3 regions of the Rhizobium sp. SG741 genome follow, and region 1 is predicted to be linked to each of the others. Evidence: riboswitches for the same ligand, from Rfam matches in the RefSeq annotation. Region 1 holds a riboswitch; each other region holds the start of a gene.
What was found. Region 1 has a riboswitch for cobalamin ahead of FHT29_RS28715 (ABC transporter substrate-binding protein). Riboswitches for the same ligand answer to the same signal wherever they lie in the genome.
Positions count from the first base shown of each region.

Region 2: linked by a shared signal. The riboswitch ahead of nrdH (glutaredoxin-like protein NrdH) and the one ahead of FHT29_RS28715 (ABC transporter substrate-binding protein) in region 1 are both predicted to bind cobalamin.
Region 3: linked by a shared signal. The riboswitch ahead of FHT29_RS18915 (aromatic ring-hydroxylating dioxygenase subunit alpha) and the one ahead of FHT29_RS28715 (ABC transporter substrate-binding protein) in region 1 are both predicted to bind cobalamin.

Region 1 is NZ_JAAZQP010000014.1:155,959-163,197, forward strand. Features, by position in the region: gene FHT29_RS28695 (MFS transporter) at 1-989, opposite strand, end outside; gene FHT29_RS28700 (metalloregulator ArsR/SmtB family transcription factor) at 1,571-2,158, opposite strand; gene FHT29_RS35000 (hypothetical protein) at 2,371-2,826, opposite strand; gene FHT29_RS28710 (methyltransferase) at 2,847-3,554, opposite strand; cobalamin riboswitch at 3,818-4,075, shown strand; gene FHT29_RS28715 (ABC transporter substrate-binding protein) at 4,240-5,256, shown strand; gene FHT29_RS28720 (iron chelate uptake ABC transporter family permease subunit) at 5,257-6,294, shown strand; gene FHT29_RS28725 (ABC transporter ATP-binding protein) at 6,291-7,055, shown strand.
Region 2 is NZ_JAAZQP010000017.1:6,264-13,502, forward strand. Features, by position in the region: gene FHT29_RS30330 (AraC family transcriptional regulator) at 1-247, opposite strand, end outside; gene FHT29_RS30335 (hypothetical protein) at 643-2,379, shown strand; gene FHT29_RS30340 (acyltransferase family protein) at 2,963-4,108, shown strand; cobalamin riboswitch at 4,368-4,589, shown strand; gene nrdH (glutaredoxin-like protein NrdH) at 4,842-5,063, shown strand; gene nrdI (class Ib ribonucleoside-diphosphate reductase assembly flavoprotein NrdI) at 5,075-5,470, shown strand; gene nrdE (class 1b ribonucleoside-diphosphate reductase subunit alpha) at 5,458-7,239, shown strand, end outside.
Region 3 is NZ_JAAZQP010000007.1:101,904-109,142, reverse strand. Features, by position in the region: gene FHT29_RS18935 (transporter) at 1-851, shown strand, start outside; gene FHT29_RS18930 (BA14K family protein) at 923-1,384, opposite strand; gene FHT29_RS18925 (GH25 family lysozyme) at 1,675-2,634, shown strand; gene FHT29_RS18920 (hybrid-cluster NAD(P)-dependent oxidoreductase) at 2,724-3,812, opposite strand; gene FHT29_RS18915 (aromatic ring-hydroxylating dioxygenase subunit alpha) at 3,815-5,059, opposite strand; cobalamin riboswitch at 5,156-5,361, opposite strand; gene FHT29_RS18910 (ACT domain-containing protein) at 5,579-5,992, opposite strand; gene FHT29_RS18905 (DUF6656 family protein) at 6,097-6,708, shown strand; gene FHT29_RS18900 (L-threonylcarbamoyladenylate synthase) at 6,767-7,239, shown strand, end outside.

The DNA of each region.
Region 1 (7,239 bases):
AGCCCGATCATACCCAGTGCAATGGTCCCGACCGTCAGCATGGCGATGCAGACGATGCGGTGATTGTCGTGCCGGTCGGCATAAACAGTGAAGAAGCGCGTTGCGATCAGGGCGCAGAGCCACGGCAGACCCAGCAGCACGCCGACCCAGGTATTGACGCCGCCGCCCATGGCCTGCGCCAGCCGCGCCGGCAGGTAGAAGGTGATCGGGCCGACGCCCACCTGAATGAAGAGATAGATGCCGATGAAGGTTAGGACCCGCCAATCCCTAAGCACGCTGAAGACGGAATGCTTCACCTCGGAGAGCTTGCCGCGCTCTTCCGATTCGATAACGGTGACGAGCGCCTTTCTTTCCTCTGCGGTCAGCCATTTCGCTTCGCCGGGGCGACTCGTCAGGAAGAACAGCGCCAGGATGCCGACGATCGTGGCCGACAGGCCTTCGACCGCAAACATCCATTGCCAGTTGGTAAGACCCAGCACATCGTGATGGGTGAGAAGCCAGCCGGAAAGGGGCGCGCCGATCACCAGCGCCAGGGGCACGCCGAGATAGAAAAGACCGGTCGCCCGCGCCCGTTGCTTGGCAGGGAACCAGTAGGTCAGATAGAGCAACACGCCCGGATAGAAGCCGGCTTCGCAGACGCCGAGCAGGAAACGGACGATGTAGTAGCTCGTCGCCGTGTGGGCAAAGACCATGCAGGCCGAGACGATACCCCAGGTGATCATGATCCGACTGAGCCAGAGACGGGCGCCGACGCGCTGCATGATCAGGTTGCTCGGTACTTCGAAGGTGGCGTAGCCAAGATAGAGAATACCGGCCCCGAATGCATAGGCCGCATCCGAAAGACCAGTGTCGGCCTGGTAGGCCGTCTTGGCGAAGCCGACATTCGATCGATCGAGAAAATTAAGGATCAGCATCAAGCCCAGGAAGGGCAGAAGACGGATGGTCGCCTTGCGGACGGCGCTCTGCAGCGCCGGATTGTCGTCTGTCATGTCACTCCTCCCGGAACGCGGCGCCTCCTGCCCGAGACCGCTTTCCGTCCTCACACCGGACTTGACAGGTCGGGCACCTCCACATCGGCCCGCCATGGCGGTTTGCCAGTTTGCATATACGCAGACTATATTCATCTGTAAAAAGGTCAATAGGAGTCGTTTCGCGTGATCGAAGCACCGGGGAAAGCCGTGAAACGAGGACGCAGCGCCGTTGCGATGCTCCCAAATCCACCCAATGTTGCTTCTTGAGGGGGTGTGATTGACTGGTTTTGATCGTTCACATAGGGCTTGCGACGAGCGACCCGCATTCGCATGCGGGCAGGGTCAAAGTCCCGGAGCATACCATGCGTCCTGCCGGAATCGAACGCCCGCTGATGAAGGCGACGGTCGGCCGACTAGCCTATCAGCCACCAAAACAGCGTCCCGAATACACAAATGTACAACGCGATGCGGACGAGACCCTCGTTCACGTTGCCTTTTCCAACGATGAATGTGGACCAGTCTTCTTGCATAATTGTCCCGCCTTGCTTGACAACGCTCTAACGAAATTTCTGTCGTGGCGGTCGCGCCTCAGCCGGCGTCTAGTGCGGCGAAATGCGATAAGCGCAACGGCGAGCGCCGTGAAGAATGTGCTCCTCACGTTCTACCGTGCAGCCGTCGCCAAGGACATCGCGAAATACCGCCAGTTCCGATCTGCAGAAGCCCTGGCAGGTCGTTGCGGCCGCGCATATCGGACAGTGGTTCTCAATCAGGAGCCATGCGTCGCCTTCATTCGTCCGACGCCATTCGGCCATATAGCCTTCGGCGGATCGTTGCGCCGCAAGGGCTGCAATACGCGCCTCGAGATCATCGACGCCTTCGAGGACGGCTGCATAGGTGGCCCGCGTCTCGCCTTCTCTTGCGGCAATCAATTGGTCAAGCGCGGCTTCACCGAGCGTGTTGCGAACCGCCTTGATCAGGCTGACGGCAAGCTCTCCATGCGTATCGGGAAAAAATCCGTGCCCGCGCTCCGTCAGCTCCCACTCCTGTTGCGGCCGGCCGACGCCCTTGGCTTGAGAACGAGCCTCGACGAGGCCATCCGCTGCCAGCTTGACAAGCTGCTGGCGCGCATTCTCCCCGGTTGTTCCAAGAGCAGCGCCGAGCGCCGATGAGGTTTGCGAACCGCGCATCTTCAAAAGCGTGAGAATCCGCTCGGATGCGGGCCGCCCCTGGCGCTTCTCCGCTTCCGTGTCAGTCGAGCCAGCGAGGTAATATTCCAAAGCCATGCTTGGTATATAGTCGAGCCTCGAACAGCCATCAATCCCGATGGGCGCCTCTAACTCGACTTTGGATGATGATTCAATTTCACCGCGCACGGATGCCTGACCGGATTGCCTCTCCATCAACTCGATATTCGAGCCTGAGCGATACCATTGTATCCGGAAAAATATAATGCCAGTGGTTGGACCTCTTCCAGGAGAATCCCATAATCAGACTCCACCGCCCGATCCCTGTCGGGAAAATCGCTATTGAACTCGGCAGCATAGTGTTCTCGACGCCCGCCTGAGCTGACCGTGTGGTGACCGATCAGATCGACCGTCAGGTGCATATTCCGGATGTCGTGAACCGCGTCATCATCCTGCAGCACCAGACCCTCAACATCGCCGTCCAGCTCGAAGCGCTCTGCGGCATCGCGGTTCGTTCGGCGAAACTCGGCAGCGGTCAGTGGGAGGAAACCGCTTTCGCGCCGCTGTTCCGGCAAAGGGACAGGAAAGGAAGCTGTCGCGACAGGGGCAGGAGATATTGCGAGACGCCGGATTTGTTTCGATCGACTGATCCGAATAGCCTGCCTATGCATCGAAATGCCCGGTGATGGGATCAAGCCCTGACGATGTGGATCCCGTAACTCCTCACGCTCTCATCTCCCACGATGTCCCTCATATGCAAGGGCACGTCCGATTCCACCGACCAGCGGTCTTTTACAACAAGGTGCTCTGGAAGATGGTCGACGATGCCCGAGATGACCTTTTCGTAGTCTACAATGATCGCTTCGCGACCGATCAGGCGATCGATCAAACTGGCATCGCTCGCCACGTGGCCGTTTTCGCAAAACCAATAGGATATGAGGTCCAGCTCCGAATTCGACGGCAAATCGGGAGGCAGGGTCTGGTTGAGAAAGCTGAAATTGCCGGCGCAACCGGAATCCGTCAGCACCGTTTGCGCGATGTTCAAGTGTAGGGGCGATTGATCGACGAAGGTCAGGTGCAGCCTCGGGTTCGTAGCGAGAAATGCGAACGTCAATCCGAAGACGCCCGAGCCGCAGCCTAGGTCGCGCACGTTTTCGTATTTCACCGGTTCGATATTCGCGGAGAGCAAAGCCAGGCAGCATTTGAGAGCGTTTTTAATTCCATACGCCTTCGTAAAAGTCTCAGCCTGCGTCTCGTGGTCAAATATGAAAATTCTTGCTGCGCTTTCGACCTCTTCTCTGAGCGCCAAAGCCTCCTGATCGGCTTTGAAGATTCCCGACTTTGCCTGTAACGCCGCTGCCAATTCAGCCAGCTCGACCGGAAACGTCCCCTGTTGCATTTTCATCCATCATTTTGGTTAGGCTCACGCCGTCTGGTGAGCAGTGATAATGTCGATATATTGGCCCGCAGGGCGTTTTAGATATGAATTCCATTATGCAGATCGATAAATGAACTTCGCCGGATGTGAACGCATCCATTTCATTCTCATACAACGAGACGAGTGTGTTCTTCAATGTCGAGCAACTCGTCGTCGAGGTGGAGAAGAGAAGAAACATTGCGCGGCTTTTGTCGATGGATGTGCTTGACGGCGAGCGGTCGTCCGACATAACTGGATGCGACGGTTCCCCAAGGAAGACTCTACGGGGATTAATAGGGAACACGGTGAGGGCGACCCAAAGGGGACCTAGACCGTGGCTGCCCCCGCAACTGTAAGCGGATTGCGGTCATCCCGGAGCGACCAGCTTGCTGGTCATCTCCCAGGGTCTTCGGACCATGCCACTGCGCGGAAACGGCGCGGGAAGGCAGATGATTGTCAGACATCCGCGAGCCAGGAGACCTGCCGTCAATCACGATCCAATCAGCCGGGCGGGGATGCCCGGAAAGGGACAGAGAATGATTGACCTGAGCCTTCGATATTACCCGGCACTCTTCGTTCTTGATTGGGATTTCCGCAACCGGCTGCGGTGTGCCTGAGCGCTGTTGCGCTGACGTCACTCAGTTTTTCATCCCTATCGAGATCTTTCATGCGCCATTTTCTGACGACCATTACATTTGCGCTCGGCCTTGCCGGCTTCGCAGCTCCCGGTTTTGCAGCGACCCAGTATCCCCTCACCATCAGCAATTGCGGCCAGCAGGTCACCTTTAAAAAGGCTCCAGCTCGGATCCTGTCCATCGGTCAAGGCATGACCGAGATCCTGCTGTCGCTCGGCCTTGCCGACAAGATCGTCGGAACGGCCGTCTGGGTCGGGCCTGTTCTGCCACAATATGCCGAAGCCAACGGCAAGATCCCGCGTCTTGCCGATAATGACCCGAGTTTCGAAGCGGTTGTCGGCAAGGAACCGGACCTCGTTGCCGCCGAATTCGAATGGCATGTCGGTCCGCAAGGTTCGGTCGGCAAGCGCGAGCAGTTCTCCGGGCTTGGCATCAACACCTACATCGCGCCGACCGACTGCGTTGCCAAGGTCAATGCCGACGGCGGTGACGGCGTGCGCAAGGAACTCTTCACGATGGACCTGATCTATCAGGAGATCGATGAACTCGCGCGGATTTTCGACGTCAAGGATCGCGGCGATGCGCTGATCGCTGACCTCAAGAAGCGTCAGGCGGAAGCAGTGGCTTCAATTGCCGGCGCACAGGCCAAGAACCTGCCGATCGTGTTCTGGTTCTCGAGCAAGGAAGTCAACGGCGATGCCTTCATCGCCGGCAAGAACAGTGCGCCGGCCTATATCCTCAAGACACTCGGCGCCAGGAACGTCGTCACGACGGAGGAGGAATGGCCGCTTGTGGGATGGGAGACGATCGCGCAGGCCAATCCGGCCGTGGTCGTCATCGCGACGATGGATCGCCGACGCTACGCGGCCGACGATCCCAAGGTCAAACTCGATTTCCTCGAGAAGGACCCGGTCACGAGCCAGCTCGATGCGGTCAAGAACAAGCACTTCGTGATGATGGACGCGCAGTCGATGAATCCCACCATCCGGACCATCGACGGCATCGAGACCCTGGCCAAGGGCATCAAGTCCTTCGGCCTGGCGCAATAGATGCGCGGGATCGCAAGACGGCAGAAGCGGTGGGCGCTATTGGCGCTCACCATCGCCGCAATCGTGCTTCTGGCGCTCATGATCAGCCTTGCCGTGTCGATCGGCGAGATTTCCATTCCGCTGGCCACCACAGCCAAGGCCGTTGCCAACCGGCTGCTGGGGACGGATTTCGAGTTGAGCCGGATCCATCAGGGTATCGTCTGGGACTACAGGCTGAGCCGGGCGCTTGTGGCCGCCAGCGCCGGCGCCTCATTGGCGCTGAGCGGCGTGATCCTGCAGGCCATGCTGCGTAATCCGCTCGCCGAACCCTATGTGCTCGGCATTTCAGCAGGCGCCTCGACCGGCGCGGTCTGCGTCATGATCCTCGGTCTCGGCTCGGGAATCCTGGGCCTTTCGGGTGGGGCCTTCCTCGGCGCGATCGCGGCCTTTCTCTTCGTCGGCCTCCTGGCTACGGGCGTCGCCGGCACAAGCGAGCGGATCATCCTGTGCGGCGTCGCCGGCTCGCAGCTCTTCAATGCACTCACCTCCTATATCGTCACCACATCGGCGAATGCCGAGCAGGCGAGGGGTGTCATGTTCTGGCTGCTCGGCTCGTTGAGCGGCGTGCGCTGGCCGGATGTCTATCTTTCGGGGCCGGTTGCCATTGTCGGCTTTGCAATCTGCATGGGACATGTCCGGGTTCTGGACGCCTTCGTCTTTGGCACCGATGCTGCGGCTTCGCTCGGCATTGCGGTGCGGCGCGCGCAGATCGTCCTGCTTGGGACGACGGCGCTCATGACGGCGGCGGTCGTCAGCATCGTCGGCTCGATCGGCTTTGTCGGTCTCGTCATCCCGCATGCGGCCCGTTTTCTGGTCGGCCCCAGTCATGATCGGCTGCTGCCGGCGGCGGCGCTTGCCGGCGCGATCTTCATGGTCGGCGCCGATATCGTCTCGAGGATCATCATACCTCAGCAGATCCTGCCGATCGGCGTGGTCACCGCCTTGTTCGGTGCCCCGGCCTTCGCAATCATTCTCTATCGCGCCCGGAGGACGGCATGAGCATCGCGGTCGACAAGGTAACCTTCGCGGCCGGCAATACGCTGATCGTCAACGGCATCAGCCTGACGGTGGAGAAGGGAAAGGTCCTCGGTCTGCTCGGACCGAACGGTTCCGGGAAGTCCAGCCTCCTGCGGCTGATCTGCCGCTTGAGAAAAGTACGCAGCGGCATCATCCGGCTCGGCGGCAACGATATCGCGGCCATCCCGCGCGGCGATATCGCCCGCCGGATCGCGCTGGTTGAGCAGCAGGCGACGACGGAGACGCAGGTGACCGTGATGGACGTGGTTCGCCTTGGTCGCACGCCGCATCGCGGCCCATTGTCGGCCTGGAGCGCTCGTGACGATGCGGCCGTCCTCGATGCGCTTGGGCGTGTGGGCATGCAGGGCAGGGCGGCGCAGCTCTGGCAGACCTTGTCGGGTGGCGAGCGCCAGCGCGTCCATATCGCCAGAGCCCTCGCGCAGACCCCCAGCGAACTGCTCCTGGACGAGCCGACGAACCATCTCGATATCCAGCATCAGCTTGATATTCTGGGACTGGTCTCGAAGCTCGACGTCACCTGCATCATTGCCCTGCACGATCTCAATCTGGCGGCCATGTTCTGTGACAGCCTAGCCGTGCTGCAGGAGGGCGAGGTGGTTGCGGCCGGAGCTCCCGAAGATGTTCTGACGGAGGAACTGATCGGCCGGGTCTTCGGCGTGCGCGCCCATGTCCAGAAATCTTTGGTCCACGGCCGCTGCAACATTCAATACATGACGGGTTGAATGTATTCGCACAGTCACGATACCGCGTGGTTCCACGCGAATGGAGTTCGGGCCAATGTTCGACTTTCGCAGTGTCGTCTTTGCACGCCGCCCATGTCGTTTTCACCGGCGCCGTGCGCGTGTAGAAGGATGCTGGCTGATGTGCATGGAGCGCATTCCTTGAGCTGCATTTGAACCGACCGTG
Region 2 (7,239 bases), on a different contig from region 1:
TCAGCGGCAGGCAGAGCGCGCGTGGTATTGCAAGTGCGATCTTGCGGGCGTCGCGCGAGGCTCTGAGCCCTATGAAGCCGTGAGACAGCAACATGAACGTCGTTCCGGCCGTTGCCGTGAACTTCTGATCCTCCGTTTCAACCTGAAATGTGCCGCTCTCGACGAAGTGCAGTTCTATGCGGTCGCTGTGACGAAACAGATAACGGATTTCATAACCCGTTTCGGAAAATATCTTCCAAGCCGTCATCTTCCGAATCATCGCGAGCGTCACGTCGATGTGAAAATCCGATGCTTCAGATCCCCGGTTCAGGGAAACCGATATGTTGGTTGCCCTCAGGCTTTCCTGTAGCTCCGCAGGCTCGCAGGACGACCATGCATATTTGTCGACGGCAACATTCATCTTCGTTCAATCAGCTTCGACGGGCTTGTTTGCGGGTAAATCGCAATCGGCACCGATGGCCTGAAAAAGGTACTGGCGCTCTCGAGGTAATGTCTACTCCCCGGGTCTTGCCCAAAGCTTTAGCGCTCTCAATCCGAAAGCTGAGGTTGCTGATCGGCCCATTTCACACGTCATGTTAACTCCGTATTTCTTTGTTCGCTTTAGTTTGCGGTAAGCGGTCTTAGGCGGAGTCCAAAAGAATTATGGTGCATGCAGCGACAAGCCGGCAATTTACTCTTCCCGAGGATGATGTCATCGGTCGGTTGGAAGGCGCCCGGCTGCAGATCGAGCAGCGTTTTCTGGACGGCGGCGCCGTCCTTCTCACGGTGACAGAAGTTCTGGCCAAGCTGGTCAATCTGCTGGAAGATATCGGCGGCTCGCTGAAGGAGGAAAACGCAGCCGAAGCGACCGCCCGGCTGCTTCAGACAGTCGATCTGCTCAACAAGTTGCCGCCCGCGGAAGTTCGTCGTCAGGAGTGCGTGGTCTCTATTGGTCAAACCGGGCGGCTTCTCGCCACGCAGGTCCTTTCCATGGAAGAAACCCTGCGGTACCTCAGAACCTTTGCTGCGACAGCGAAAATTGCGGGCGCGCGAATCCCGGATTTCTCCAGTTTTGCCAGCGAGATCGTCGAACGCATCGAGTTCGCCACCGGCGAGGTCAAAGCACTTTCGGGGCAGATCCGCGTGCTTGAAAACGGGATAAAATCAGCGGCGGCAAGCGAGGACGGCTCGCTCGGACAATATCTGGATGACATACCGTCCATCGTCCAGCGCCTTCTGTCGAATGCACAGGAGATCCAGACCCAGCGCCGCGGTCTGTCGACATTGGCCGATACCGTTGCCGGGCTTGCGCGCCGGATTCAGAACAAGGTCGCCCACACCCTCTCCGCGATGCAGATCGGCGATATCACCCGGCAAAGGGTTGAGCATTGCCAGGCCGTCTATTCGATCACGGATGCCTATCTTGCCTCCCAGTCGTCCCTCAATCTTTCCGCGACTGATCGCAATCGCATCACGGCTCTGACGACGACCCTCGTCTTCGAGCTGCTCAGCGAGACAACGGACGGTTTCAACCGCGAGACCGCAAAAATCGTCGACAACATCCGTAGCTTCAGGGACGATATCGGCACCCTGCTCGACCTCTATCAAACCATGATGTCGCAGAGCGGGCAGGACGGGCGCAGCCCGATCAATTCGCTGCGCGGTGATCTTTCCGCCGCCCGGGCAGTCGTCGATCGCATTGATGTCGCCGCGGCCGGAGCAAATCGGCTCAGCGAAAAGACGAGCGAGATGGTCAAGGAGCTGACCACGAGCATTCTGACCATCCAGCTCGTGCGTCGGGACATCCAATACATGGCGCTCAACACCAACCTGCGCTGCGGCAAGCTTGGCGAAGAGGGGCGGGCAATCAACGTGGTCGCCGGAGAGCTGCGCTCGTTCGCAGCGCTTCTCGATGAAGATGCGGAAAAAATCCTTATCGGGTTGGGCATGCTTGAGGGCCAGACTGCCGGCCTGAAGGACTGGCGGCAGAGCGATGACCAGGATAGTTCGTCGGGTTCCGGGGCGCATATCGATGCCGCTTTGCTGCACATTACCGAGGCTGGCGCATCCATGGATGTCAACGTGAAGGAGCTTCGCCGCTGTGGCGAGGATATGACCTCCAAGGTCGCCGAGGTCGTCAACAGCCTGGATTTCCGGGCGGGAATCGGCGAAACGCTCGCATCCTGCACGGAGGAAGCCGGTCGTGATTATTGCGCTGTCGAGGATTTGATCGGGCTCGAAGCGCCGCTAGCTGCCATTTCGGAGCGCATCGCGAAGATCTATACGATGGCGGCAGAACGCGAGATACATGCGAGTGTTTTTGGCGTGGCGACAGCTCCGGCCAGTCACGGACCGACGACTGGCAATGATGAGGAGTTGTTTGCAGAGGCTCTCTTCTGATCAGTCAGGTCTGGAAATCACCGAATACGTCCTGCCGCCGGTCAGGAGTTTGACGCGCTCGTCCACTTTGCCGCATAGCAGGACGATGATGTTGCGAAGAAGTAGATCCATCACCGCTGTTGTGGTTGCCGCGCAGTCCTAGAGGGGCGCGCGCGAACCCTGGGGGTGACGAGCGATCTTCCCGGAAGGCGATGGCGCTTGCAACTTGTAGATCGCGCGGTTCGCCATATACCGACAGCCCCGCAGGCAAATGCCACAATCTGCGGCCCTCAAATTCCGTCGTCCTTTTTAAGCTGTCGAAAATTATCGACTCTGATCGACCGTTTCCGCAGGTAGGTTGGCGTGCGCTCGAGGAGGCGGAAGATCCTGTCGCAGTGGCGGCGGAGCAGCTGTCACAATAAGAGCCAAACGAATTCGCCGTATGTTGATGGCCGGGTCGTGCCCAGAAGTCCCGCTTGGTGGTGGTTGCGAGCGGGCGTAGCAGCATCGCTGCAAAGCATTCGAGATCACTATCCTCTATAGGTTGAGTTTTTTAATCGACAACTCAACCTGATCTTAAAGATTACGCCTTATAGCGTGAACCATGGAGGCAACGTCACGTCGGCATGATCTGGATTTTATCAGGGTCGCAGCATTCATGCTGCTGATCGTCTATCATGTCAGCCTGATGTATAACTCCAGGGGCTTTCTTCTGAAGGCACCGGACAGCTCTCCCATCTTTGACATCATCCATCTGTGGACCCACCCTTGGCGCATGTCGCTGCTGTTTTTGATCTCAGGCGTCGTCACGGGGATATTGCTGACACGGCAAACTCCCGAGGTGCTGAGGAAGGCGCGAACGAGGCAGTTGCTGGTTCCGCTGCTGATTGGAATGCTGTTTCTGATCCCTCCCCAAATGTATGTCTGCCTAAATACCAGCCTGGGGGTCGACATCAGCCTCCGAGACGTCTTCTGGCACTATCTGACCCTGACGCCCATTCCGCTGCCCAACGGACGTGAGGTCAATCTCTTCTGGATGCAGCACCTGTGGTACCTCGCCTATCTCTGGACCTACACCGCAATCCTGACGCTTGTCGTATCGGCCTGGCCGAAGTTGCTGCCCCTCGCGGGGGATCGGCTGGCGCCCCGGCTGGCGGGCAAGTGGATACTGATATTTCCCGCCATACTGTTCATCTTGCTCAGGCTCACGCTGCGGCCGGCCTTCCCCCCGACACTCAATATCCTCACCGACTGGTACAGCCATAGTATCTATCTGATGTCATTTCTGCTCGGTGTCGTGATGGCCATGCGCAGCGAATACTGGGAGGCGGTCGTCGACGCGCGAAAACCCGCCCTGATCCTTGCGCTGGGTTGTGCGGTGCTTCTGACGATGCTCTTTCCGGGCCTGCCTGCCGGCGAGCCTGACATGTGGCAGGCATTTTCGGGAAGGGTGCTTGCCGGCACGTTCCAATGGTGTGCGATCGTCGCAATTCTCGGATACGCAAAGATCTGGCTGAATTCGGAGAACGCCGTTGTCCGCTATCTGAACAGGGCAGTGCTGACCTACTACGTGCTTCACCAGACGGTCATGTTGGTTATTGCCTACTGGTTGCGTGAGTTTGGGTTGATGTCCGCCTCGTCTTTCATCCCGATCGTGGTTGCGACGCTCGCCGTCTGTGCGTTGTGTTACGAACTGAAACGACGCCTGGAAATCTCCTGGAAAGCCAGGATCCGCGCTGGCATTGCCTGACGCATGGATATCTCGATGTTCACCCGGCATGGGCTCCCTGGAGCAATCTCTCCGGTTCAGGGTTAAGAGGGCGTCCGGTGCGCCGACAATCGGCCCCGGCTTTCCTGATATCCACTCGCCGCACATTCCCGAGGTCGAGAAGATGACCGATCTTCTGTCCTTGCCGCGAAAGCGTCTTCGGGACTTAGCCGCAGGCCTTATCAACATCTTAAATGAAGGATCGGTGACGGAACCTGTTGACGCAAATTTAACCTCGTCTACTATATATAGTGTTCGAGGTTCCTTCGATTCGCAAGGATTGGAGGCTAAGATGGGAATACGGTCGATGAGCATGATGCTCGTCAAGCCGTAGCTGCCCCCGCAACTGTGAGCGGCGAGTATTTGTTCTGCATGTGCCACTGAGGAATATATGCCTCGGGAAGGCAAGAGCAAATACTTCGACCCGCAAGCCAGGAGACCTGCCTCGAGCAATAGCGTCCACGGGCGGGGTGTCCGGATGGCGAGCGATGGTTTGCGGCAGGTCGCCGTTGTCGTCGCTTTCCCCGAAAGGCCCGCAAAGGTTACTTCGAGGTGTGAAGTCCATGTCTTTGAGTATCCTTATCTGCCTGCACGACTGACGGCCGCCTAAGCGTCCGGCAGTCGGTTGTGCCCGCCGCCATTTTTCAGATTGCCGAACGGGTGTCGCCCGACGCCCGGACGATCTCGCACGCCTGTCATATATACGAGGACATCCATGAGCATTACCGTCTACAGCAAGCCCGCTTGCGTCCAGTGCACCGCGACCACACGCGCCCTCGACCGCCAGGGTATCGATTACACCATCGTCGACGTGTCCACCGATACTGAAGCCTACGAGCTGGTGCAGGGTCTCGGCTATCGTCAGGTCCCGGTCGTTATCGCCGGCGAGCAGCATTGGGCTGGCTTCCGTCCCGACATGATCAGCGCGCTCGCCTGAGGAACCGGGCGGTGGGCGAGATCGTCTATTTCTCCAGCAGATCTGAGAACACCCATCGCTTCGTTGCCAAGCTTGCCTTGCCGGCCGCTCGCATTCCGCTCGGCGCGGGTGAAGAGCTTCGAGCGGCCCGTCCTTACGTTCTCATTGTCCCTACCTATTGTGGTGAAGGGGGCAAGGGTGCCGTGCCCAAGCAGGTGATCCGCTTCCTCAACGATGCGGATAACCGTTCAAACATCCGCGGGGTCATTGCCGCGGGCAACAGCAACTTCGGGGCGACGTTTGGTATCGCCGGCGACATCATCTCCACCAAATGCCAGGTGCCGTTTCTCTATCGGTTCGAGCTTTTGGGCACGGAAGAGGATGTCGTGAATGTCAGACACGGATTGGAACGATTTTGGACACGCTAAGCTCTTCTTTGTCGCGGCACGCCGCCGAAAAACCGCTTCACACTTTTTCTCATCCCGCGAGCGACCGGCCATCGAAGGTCACGGAAACGGCGTTGGACTATCACGCCCTCAACGCCATGCTGAACCTCTATGACGAGCAGGGTAGTATCCAACTCGACAAGGACCGCTTGGCGGCCAAGCAGTACTTCCTCCAGCATGTCAACCAGAACACGGTGTTCTTCCACAACCTGCGGGAGAAGCTCGATTACCTAGTGACGGAGGGTTACTACGAGCGGGAGGTGCTGGACCAATATTCCTTCAACTTCGTGCGCGATCTCTTCGATCATGCCTATGCGAAGAAGTTCCGTTTTCCGACGTTCCTCGGCGCTTTCAAATATTACACCAGCTACACGCTGAAGACCTTTGACGGAAAGCGCTATCTGGAGCGCTATGAGGACCGCGTCTGTATGGTAGCCTTGGCGCTGGCGCGCGGCAGCGAGCAGCTTGCCCATAACATGGTGGACGAGATCATTTCCGGCCGCTTCCAGCCGGCGACGCCGACTTTCCTCAACGCAGGCAAGAAGCAGCGCGGCGAGCTGGTTTCCTGCTTCCTGCTGCGCGTCGAAGACAACATGGAATCGATCGGCCGCGCCATCAATTCCGCGCTGCAGCTTTCCAAGCGCGGCGGCGGCGTGGCGCTGTCGCTCACCAACATCCGCGAGGCCGGCGCGCCGATCAAGCACATCGAGAACCAGTCTTCCGGCATCATCCCGGTGATGAAGCTGCTCGAAGACTCCTTCTCCTACGCCAACCAGCTCGGAGCCAGGCAGGGCGCGGGCGCCGTTTATCTTAACGCCCATCACCCTGATATCATGCGCTTCCTCGACACCAAGCGCGAGAATGCCGACGAGAAGATCCGTATCAAGACGCTGTCGCTCGGTGTCGTCATTCCCGACATCACCTTCGAGCTCGCGAAGAACAATGACGACATGTATCTGTTCTCGCCTTATGACGTGGAGCGCGTCTATGGCGTGCCTTTCACGGAAATATCGGTGACGGAAAAGTACCGCGAGATGGTGGCCGACAGCCGCATCCGCAAGAAGAAGATCAAGGCGCGCGACTTCTTCCAGGTGATTGCCGAAATCCAGTTCGAGAGCGGCTATCCCTACATCATGTTCGAGGACACGGTGAACCGCGCCAACCCCATTGCCGGCCGCATTACCATGAGCAATCTCTGCTCGGAAATCCTGCAGGTGAGCGAAGCGAGCGAATACAGCGACGACCTTTCCTACACGCATATGGGCAAGGACATCTCCTGCAATCTCGGCTCCCTCAACATCGCAGCCGCGATGGACAGCCCCGATTTCGGCAAGACGATCGAAATGTCGATCCGCGCGCTGACGGCAGTCTCCGACATGAGCCATATCTCGTCGGTGCCTTCGATCGAAAAGGGCAATGACGACAGCCACGCCATCGGCCTCGGCCAGATGAACCTGCACGGCTATCTTGCCCGCGAGCGCATCTTCTACGGCTCCGAGGAAGGCGTCGATTTCACCAACATCTATTTCTATACTGTGACCTATCACGCCATCCGTGCCTCGAACCTCCTAGCGGTCGAGCGCGGGCAGAGCTTCAAGGGCTTCGAGAACTCGAAATACGCCTCCGGCGAATACTTCGCCAAATATACCGATCAGGCGTGGGCGCCCGCGACCGAACGTGTGGCCGAACTATTCGAAACGGCCGGCATCGCCATCCCGACGCAGAAGGACTGGGCGGAGCTGAAGCAGGCC
Region 3 (7,239 bases), on a different contig from region 1:
TCGTGGATGCCCGCGTCCCAACCTTCCTTGCGGACGTACCTGGGTTGAACGAAGCGGCACGCACGGCGCTGACCACGCACGAGACGCATGCGATGCTTACCGTCGACGAACAGATGCTCTTCGGCACGCTGGTCGACTTCCAGCATGAGTTCGGTCAGGACACTCGTGACATCGGCTGGCTGCATTTTGCGCTGACCGACCGCATGCTCATCACCAGCCGGCTGCAGCCGCTTCGCAGTCTGGACCGGGGACGGATGCTGATCGAAAAGAATGCGGCGCGATTTTCCCGTCCGCTGGATATTTTCGAGCTGCTGGTCGTCGAATTCCAGCGCTCCATGATCTCGGTCGTCATCGAGATGAGCGAAGAGCTGAATTCTATCGAGGACTTCCTTCACGGGAACACGTCGCGCGACGAGCGCACGCGGCTTCCGCCGATCCGACGGACGATCGTACGGCTGCATCGCCATCTGCGCACAGTCCTGTCGCTGATGCGCCACGCCGCCGCCTCGGACGACGAGGAAATGCCGCTCGGCTTCGAGGATGTCGCGGGGCGCCTGACGAGCCGGCTCGAAGCGGTCGAGCATGATATCTATGCGCTCCAGGAGCGCGCCCGGTTACTGCATGAAGAAATCAACTCGAAGCTCGCCTCCGAGATCAATCGCCATCTCTATATCCTGTCGATCATGACGGCGTTCTTGTTGCCGCCGACGCTGGTGACCGGCTTCTTCGGCATGAACACATCGAACCTGCCGCTCTCCGGCGGGACAGGCGGTACGCAATATGCGATCGGCTTCATCGTCGCGTCCATGCTGCTGGCATGGTGGTTGCTCAAACGGATCAACATTCTCTGACATCTGACTATGCATGAAAAGCCGCCCGGCATGTGCCGGGCGGCTCGCATCGATGAACCTCTAAGCGTCGCTCAATAATAGGGTGAGTAGCACTGACGGCGCGGGCCCTGATTGGGCTGGAAGGTGTTGTCGTAAGCGCGATAGGAGCGATAGCGATCCGAGCACCATTCGACGTGACGCGGGTTGATGCCGCCGGCTGGAGGCGGAGCGGCATAATAGCGCGGTTGGCTGGCAATCGCGCCGCCGATGATCGCACCGGCGCCGAAGGCGGCCAGCGGGAACCAATAACCGTCATGGTAACGATAGCCATGGCGATAGCCCGAGTAACCGCGATAGCCGCCATACCAACCCCGGCGATAGTAACCACCGTGATAGTGGCGCCATTGAACCTGCTCGATATTGGCGGGCGCGGTCTTTTCAGCGGGCGCAACCGGTGCGGCAGGCATCTGCAATGCGAAGGACGGCGTGAAGCTCGTCAGGGTAACAGCGGCCGAAATAGCGATGGTCGCAATTCTCGCACGGAAACCAAGCATTCTTATCTCCATTCCCTGGTTTGTCTTGTGCTCAGGCGTTTGGCGTTCGATATCGGGATGCTTCCCGAGCAGGGTTGAAATGCCTGCTTCGTCGCATGTCCGAACAGACGGCGAGAAACGCGGCAACACGTTATTCTGTTCCTCAAATCCCTACCAATTTAAGGAGTTATGCGAGGGCTCCACGATGAATTTATAGTGATTTCATCCTTAACCCAAGATTAACCAGCAATCCTTACTATTATTTCATGAAAGGATCCCGGCAGACTTACGCCTTGATTTGCAGCTTTCTGATGGTCCTGGCCCTCACGGGGCCGGCTACGAAGCTTTCGGCCGGTGAAAGTCGACCCTGGACGGATCCGAGAAACGCCCTCATCATCGACGCCTATGAACTGAACACCATCGACTGGAATACGTTTCTGCAGGACAAGCGGATCGCCGGCTTCATCTCCAAGGCCTCCGACGGTCTGCCCGAAAGTTTCAGTTGTACAGGCGACCATGCCGGCGACACGGTCGCACACTGCAAGACGATGTGGCGCAAATACGCCGTCAGTCGCGAGCTGTATCAGACGCGCCGCATGCTGGCGAAGATGAACGGCCTGTTGTGGGGCGCCTACCATCTGGGGCGGCCCGGCAATCCCATCGACCAGGCCAATCACTTTCTCGACTATGCCGATCCGCAGCCGGACGAGCTGATGGTGCTCGATATCGACGGCATGGACTCCACGCAATTCATGTCGCTGGAGGATGCCCAGGTCTTCGTCGCCCATATCAAGGTCAGAACCGGCCGCTACCCCATCCTCTATACCAACCACAACATCGCCCGCTACATCGCCGATCATCGCGACATCTATCCACTGCTGTCGCGGCTGCCGCTGTGGTACGCGCGCTACAAGCCGGACGTGACCGGCACCTTCCCGCTCGGCAATTGGGACAGCTATGCCATCTGGCAGTTCGCTTCATCGGACAATTGTTCCGAAAAGAGCTGCCCCTACCGCGTTCCGGGCACATTGACCGATATCGACGTCAATATCGTACCAATGACCAAGATACAGCTCGCCAAGATCTGGCCGCAAGGCGAGCTACTGCCTGCCAAACCGTTGCCTGCGCCCGACGTGATGATCGCACAGGCACCGACCTGCAACGGACCGCGGCAGACGCTTATCTCGCTGGTGATCGATCCCATCGTCACGGCCTCGACCCGTCGGTCTGAGCCGGTGGAGATCAATGAGCTGAATTATCAGGATTTCTAGAGCGACAACGGAATAGCGTTACCGCTCTATGATATTTTTTCGCGAAACTCCGGACGGAAAACCGCTGCACGCTTTTCCTGGAGTTTGCTCTAGGCTTCGACCTGGACATCCGTCTTCGGCCGCGAACAGCAGGCGAGGATATAGCCCTCCTCGATCTCGTCATCGAGGATGCCGCCATTGTGGTTCATCTCGACCTCGCCGGAAAGCTTCATGACGCGGCATGTGCCGCAGAGGCCGGATTCGCAGGCCGCACCGATGCGTACGCCCGCGCCGCGCGCGGCCTGAAGCACGGTCTGCCCCGCCGCGCAGACGACGTCCTTGCCGGCCATGGTGAAGCGGATCGTGGTTGCAGCTTCAGTCGACGCATCGTCGGTGACCTCGGCAAGCGGCGTTGCCGCATTCGCCGGCTGGAAGCTTTCCTGATGGTAGCGGGACATGTCGAAGCCATGCGCTTCCAGCATGGAGCGGACCGCATCCATGAAGACTTCCGGACCGCAGCAGAAGATCGTGCGATCCATGAAATCCGGCGCGAGCAAGCCGATCTTGGCCTTGTCGATGCGACCCTTCAGCCCCGACCAGAGCTCGGTGCGGCCGCAGCCCTCGACGATCAGGCCGAGATTGAGGTTCGGCATGAAGCGGGCGAGATATTCCAGCTCCGAACGGAAGATGATGTCGGCCGGGCTGCGCGAGCAATTGACGAAGGTGATGTCCGACAACGGCGCCGTGTCGGCCATGTAGCGGGTCATGGCCATCATCGGGGTCACGCCGGACCCGGCTGACACGAAGAGATATTTCTCGCCGGGATGGCGGATATGGCTGAAATCGCCGAGGGGACCGAAAGCCTTGATGCGCATGCCGGGCTTGAGGTTCTCGAACATCCAGCGCGTGCCGATGCTGTCCTTCTGCGCCTTGACGGTCACGGCGACCGAAAAGGGCCGCGACGGTGTCGACGACAGCGTATAGGTGCGCATGACCGGCTCGGGCGCCGTCGGCAGCTCCAGCGTCACGAACTGGCCCGGCAGGTAACGGAACCAGTTGTCCTTGTCGGACCCGAATGTGAAGGTCATCACATCGGGCGCTTCCGGCGTGACCGAGAGGCATTCGAGCAGATGCTGCCTGTCGCTCCAGGGCTGCATCTGGTCGAGATGTCGATGACGGAGGGAGACGGTCATGTTCATGCTCAGGCAACCGCCGACAGCTTGGCCTGATCGCCCTGCAGCCGGTTGATCATGAAATTCGAGTACCACTCGACGAACTGCATGACGCCGCCTTCATGGATTTCCGAATAGGGACCGGGCTCGTAAGCAGGCGAGCGGATGCCGAAGGCATTTTCCTCGACGATGCGGCGGTCCTGATCGTTGGTCTCAGTCCAGACGTGAGTAAGCTCTTCGAGATCATAATCGACGCCTTCGACCGCATCCTTGTGCACCAGCCATTTGGTGGTGACGGCGGTTTCCTCGGCGTTGAGCGGAAGGACGCGGAAGGAAATCGCGTGATCGCCGAGCATGTGGTTCCAGGTCGTCGGGTAATGGAACAGCAGCATCGTACCGATGTTGTTGATCGTCACATCGGGCGAGAGCGGCCGCTTGACGGCATTCTGGCCGGACATGGTGTAGCTTTCGGCCCCTTCGATCAGCGGCATGCGTGCGGTGCGGAACTGTCCGTCCGGCGAGATCTTGAATTCGCTCGGCAGGCCGGCAGCTTCACAGCGCTTCCAATGAGCTGTGATCACGGGATCGCTCATTGCCCCCTGCACGCCGCTCACCGTCGGCGCTTCCGAAAAAGTGCGGCAGAGTTCGGGATGGTTGGCAGCGCAATGATAGCACTCGCGGTTGTTTTCCCAGACGAGCTTCCAGTTGCCCTTCTCGATGATGGTGCTCTGGAAGGCGACCTTGGCCTCGCTGAGGCGATGAGGGGCTATGTAGGGCTCGATCGTGGCGCGAACCGGCGCGAAGTCCGGCGCATTCTGCGCAAGGCAGATGAAGATATAGCCGCCGACGCTTTCGCAGTGAACCGATTTCAGCGAGTACTGGCTCTTGTCGAAATCCTCGGCCATCTGGCGGGCGAAGAGCAGCGAGCCGTCCAGCTCGTAGGTCCACTGGTGATAGGGGCAGACGAGCTTTGCCGACGAGCCGCGCTCGGTCGTGCAGACCCGCGAGCCGCGATGACGACAGCTATTGTGGAAGGCACGGATGACCTGATCGCGACCGCGAACGATGACGACGGGATAATCGCCGATCTGGACGGTGAAATAATTGCCCGCGCGAGGCACTTCGCAATCATGGCCGATGAACAGCCAATCCCGATAATAGATCATTTCCATATCGAGCTTGAAGTAATCCGGGTCGGTATAGAAGGGCTGCTCCAGGCTGAAACCCTCACGGCGATTCTTCAATTGCCGCAGAACATTGCTGCTGATATCCATTTGCCTATCCTTGCGCAGTACCAAGAAACGGGCGAAGGACATGCACGGCCGGTGGGAACGGCCCAAAGCAATGTCCCGACCGCCCGCCGCGGTCAGTAAACCATATGTGCCCAAGGCTGGTTTCCGGGCTCTGGAGCGGCCCTGTCGCCAGGACCCCATGGCACCTTCCCAGGTCGACCCGACCCAGTGGCTTTATCCGCCATGCCTTACTCCACCACCGTTGCGGGGGCAGCGCCGGATTTTGACCGGCTTCCCAATTCTCCGCCTCCCTAGCAGACGGCACCTTGAGATTGATGACATCATAGCTCTCGGCCCCTTCAGCCGCTGCGCTACAATGCGACATCGGCTTCGAAATTGGCGACAGACGAAACGAGACGCCCGGACGGTTGCGCATAGCGGCAATAAAGGAAGACAATTCAATCTCTTATGCATCGCCGTGGGATGCAGGAATAGTGATCCTCCCACCTCTCGCGAGCGACGCTTTATTCTGAATGCGACAGGTCCGCCGATGGCAGGCGATCAAAGGCGCGCGTGCGCCTGCGAAAGCGCCTGCAGCGCCGCCACCGCACGGCCGGCATCAACGGCCGGAACGAAGATATGATCGTGATAGTAGGCGGCGACGACATTGGCGCTGATACCCTCATTTCCCAAGGCCGTGGCAAAGGCTGCGGTCAGGCCGACCGCCTCCAGCGAGGAATGGATATCGAGCGTGATCATCCGCATGGCGGGAGCCGTCGGAAGCCCTGCCTGCCGCGCTGCTTCCAGAGGAAGGATCAACGTCACTCCCTCCCTTTCCCGAAAGAGCCCGATCGGCTCCAGGTGAATATGATCGGCGAGCGCCGAAGCCGGCACGCTGCAATAGACGAACTCGCCCTCGGCAAGATTCGGCTTCATGTCCGCCAGCAGCAGCTTGAGATCGGTAATGCCGGGCATGATTCTGATCCTTTTCAACGATCCGCAAGCAAGAGCGCGCGCTTCAGCCCGGCTCAAGCTAGACGATCTATCATTCGGCATCCAGACCTCGATGGCGAGCCGGCATGGCAAAACTCAGATATTTCGATGCCAAGAAACCCGCCAACCCGGAGCCGGTGCCGCCGGCGGCGGGGTATACGGAATTTCTCCGCACCGGCCGCATCAATCGCGACAAGACGCATTGGCTCGCCGAGGAGCGACGTTACCTCACGTTCGAGGAAGTGGCCGAACGCACGGCGAGCAAGCTGCGGAACGCCGGCGAGACAACCCATGGCCGTCTCAACAGCTTTCACCAGTCGATCCGCTTTCCGAAACTGATCTTCCATCACACCCTGCGGGATACGCCGCATCTCGGCTATTGCCACGTCACCGCGGCGCGAACGCAATTCGCGAAATATGAGGAGGTAAGCTGGGCCTTCTACATCGCCAATTTCTTTGCTCGCCTCGGCCAGAACGACAATTTCTTCGAAGACATCAGCCTGAAATATTCGCGAATGTATTTCGCCGTCGCCGTCCATCCGGACAAGGAAGCGTCGGAAAAGAAGCTGACGATCAATCGCGACATCCGGGGCAACGGAGTGCTCTTCCACACCCATGATCCGCAGACCGCCATCCGCAACGTCCTGCTGCTCGGCGCCCGCAACGAGCAGCTTCGCGACATCATTCGCCAGCTTTGATCATTGATCCGAAAACTTGAAAAGCATAAGAACGGCCTGAACTGCAAACGGGCAGGCCATGGCGCGACACATAGACATCCTTGAACATCCGCAAACGGCGATAGAGGTCGCCTCGGCAACGCTTGCCGAGGGGTTGCCGATCGGATTGCCGACGGAGACCGTCTATGGGCTTGCCGCCGATGCCACCAATCCGGCCGCCATCACCCGGATATACGAAACCAAGGGCCGGCCGCGCTTCAATCCGCTGATCTGCCATATGAGCGATCTGGCCATGGCCGAACGCTACGCGATCTTCGATCCCATCTCCCGCAAGCTGGCGGAAGCCTTCTGGCCCGGTCCGCTGACGCTGGTGCTGCCGCTACGGCCTGAAAGCGGCATCCATCCGCTGGCGACCGCCGGTCTCGACACGGTCGGCATCCGCGTGCCGCAGGGCTTTGCCGGCGAGCTGATCCGCGCCTTCGGAAAGCCTCTGGCCGCCCCAAGCGCCAATACGTCGGGCAAGATCAGCGCCACCAGCGCCGATCATGTCGA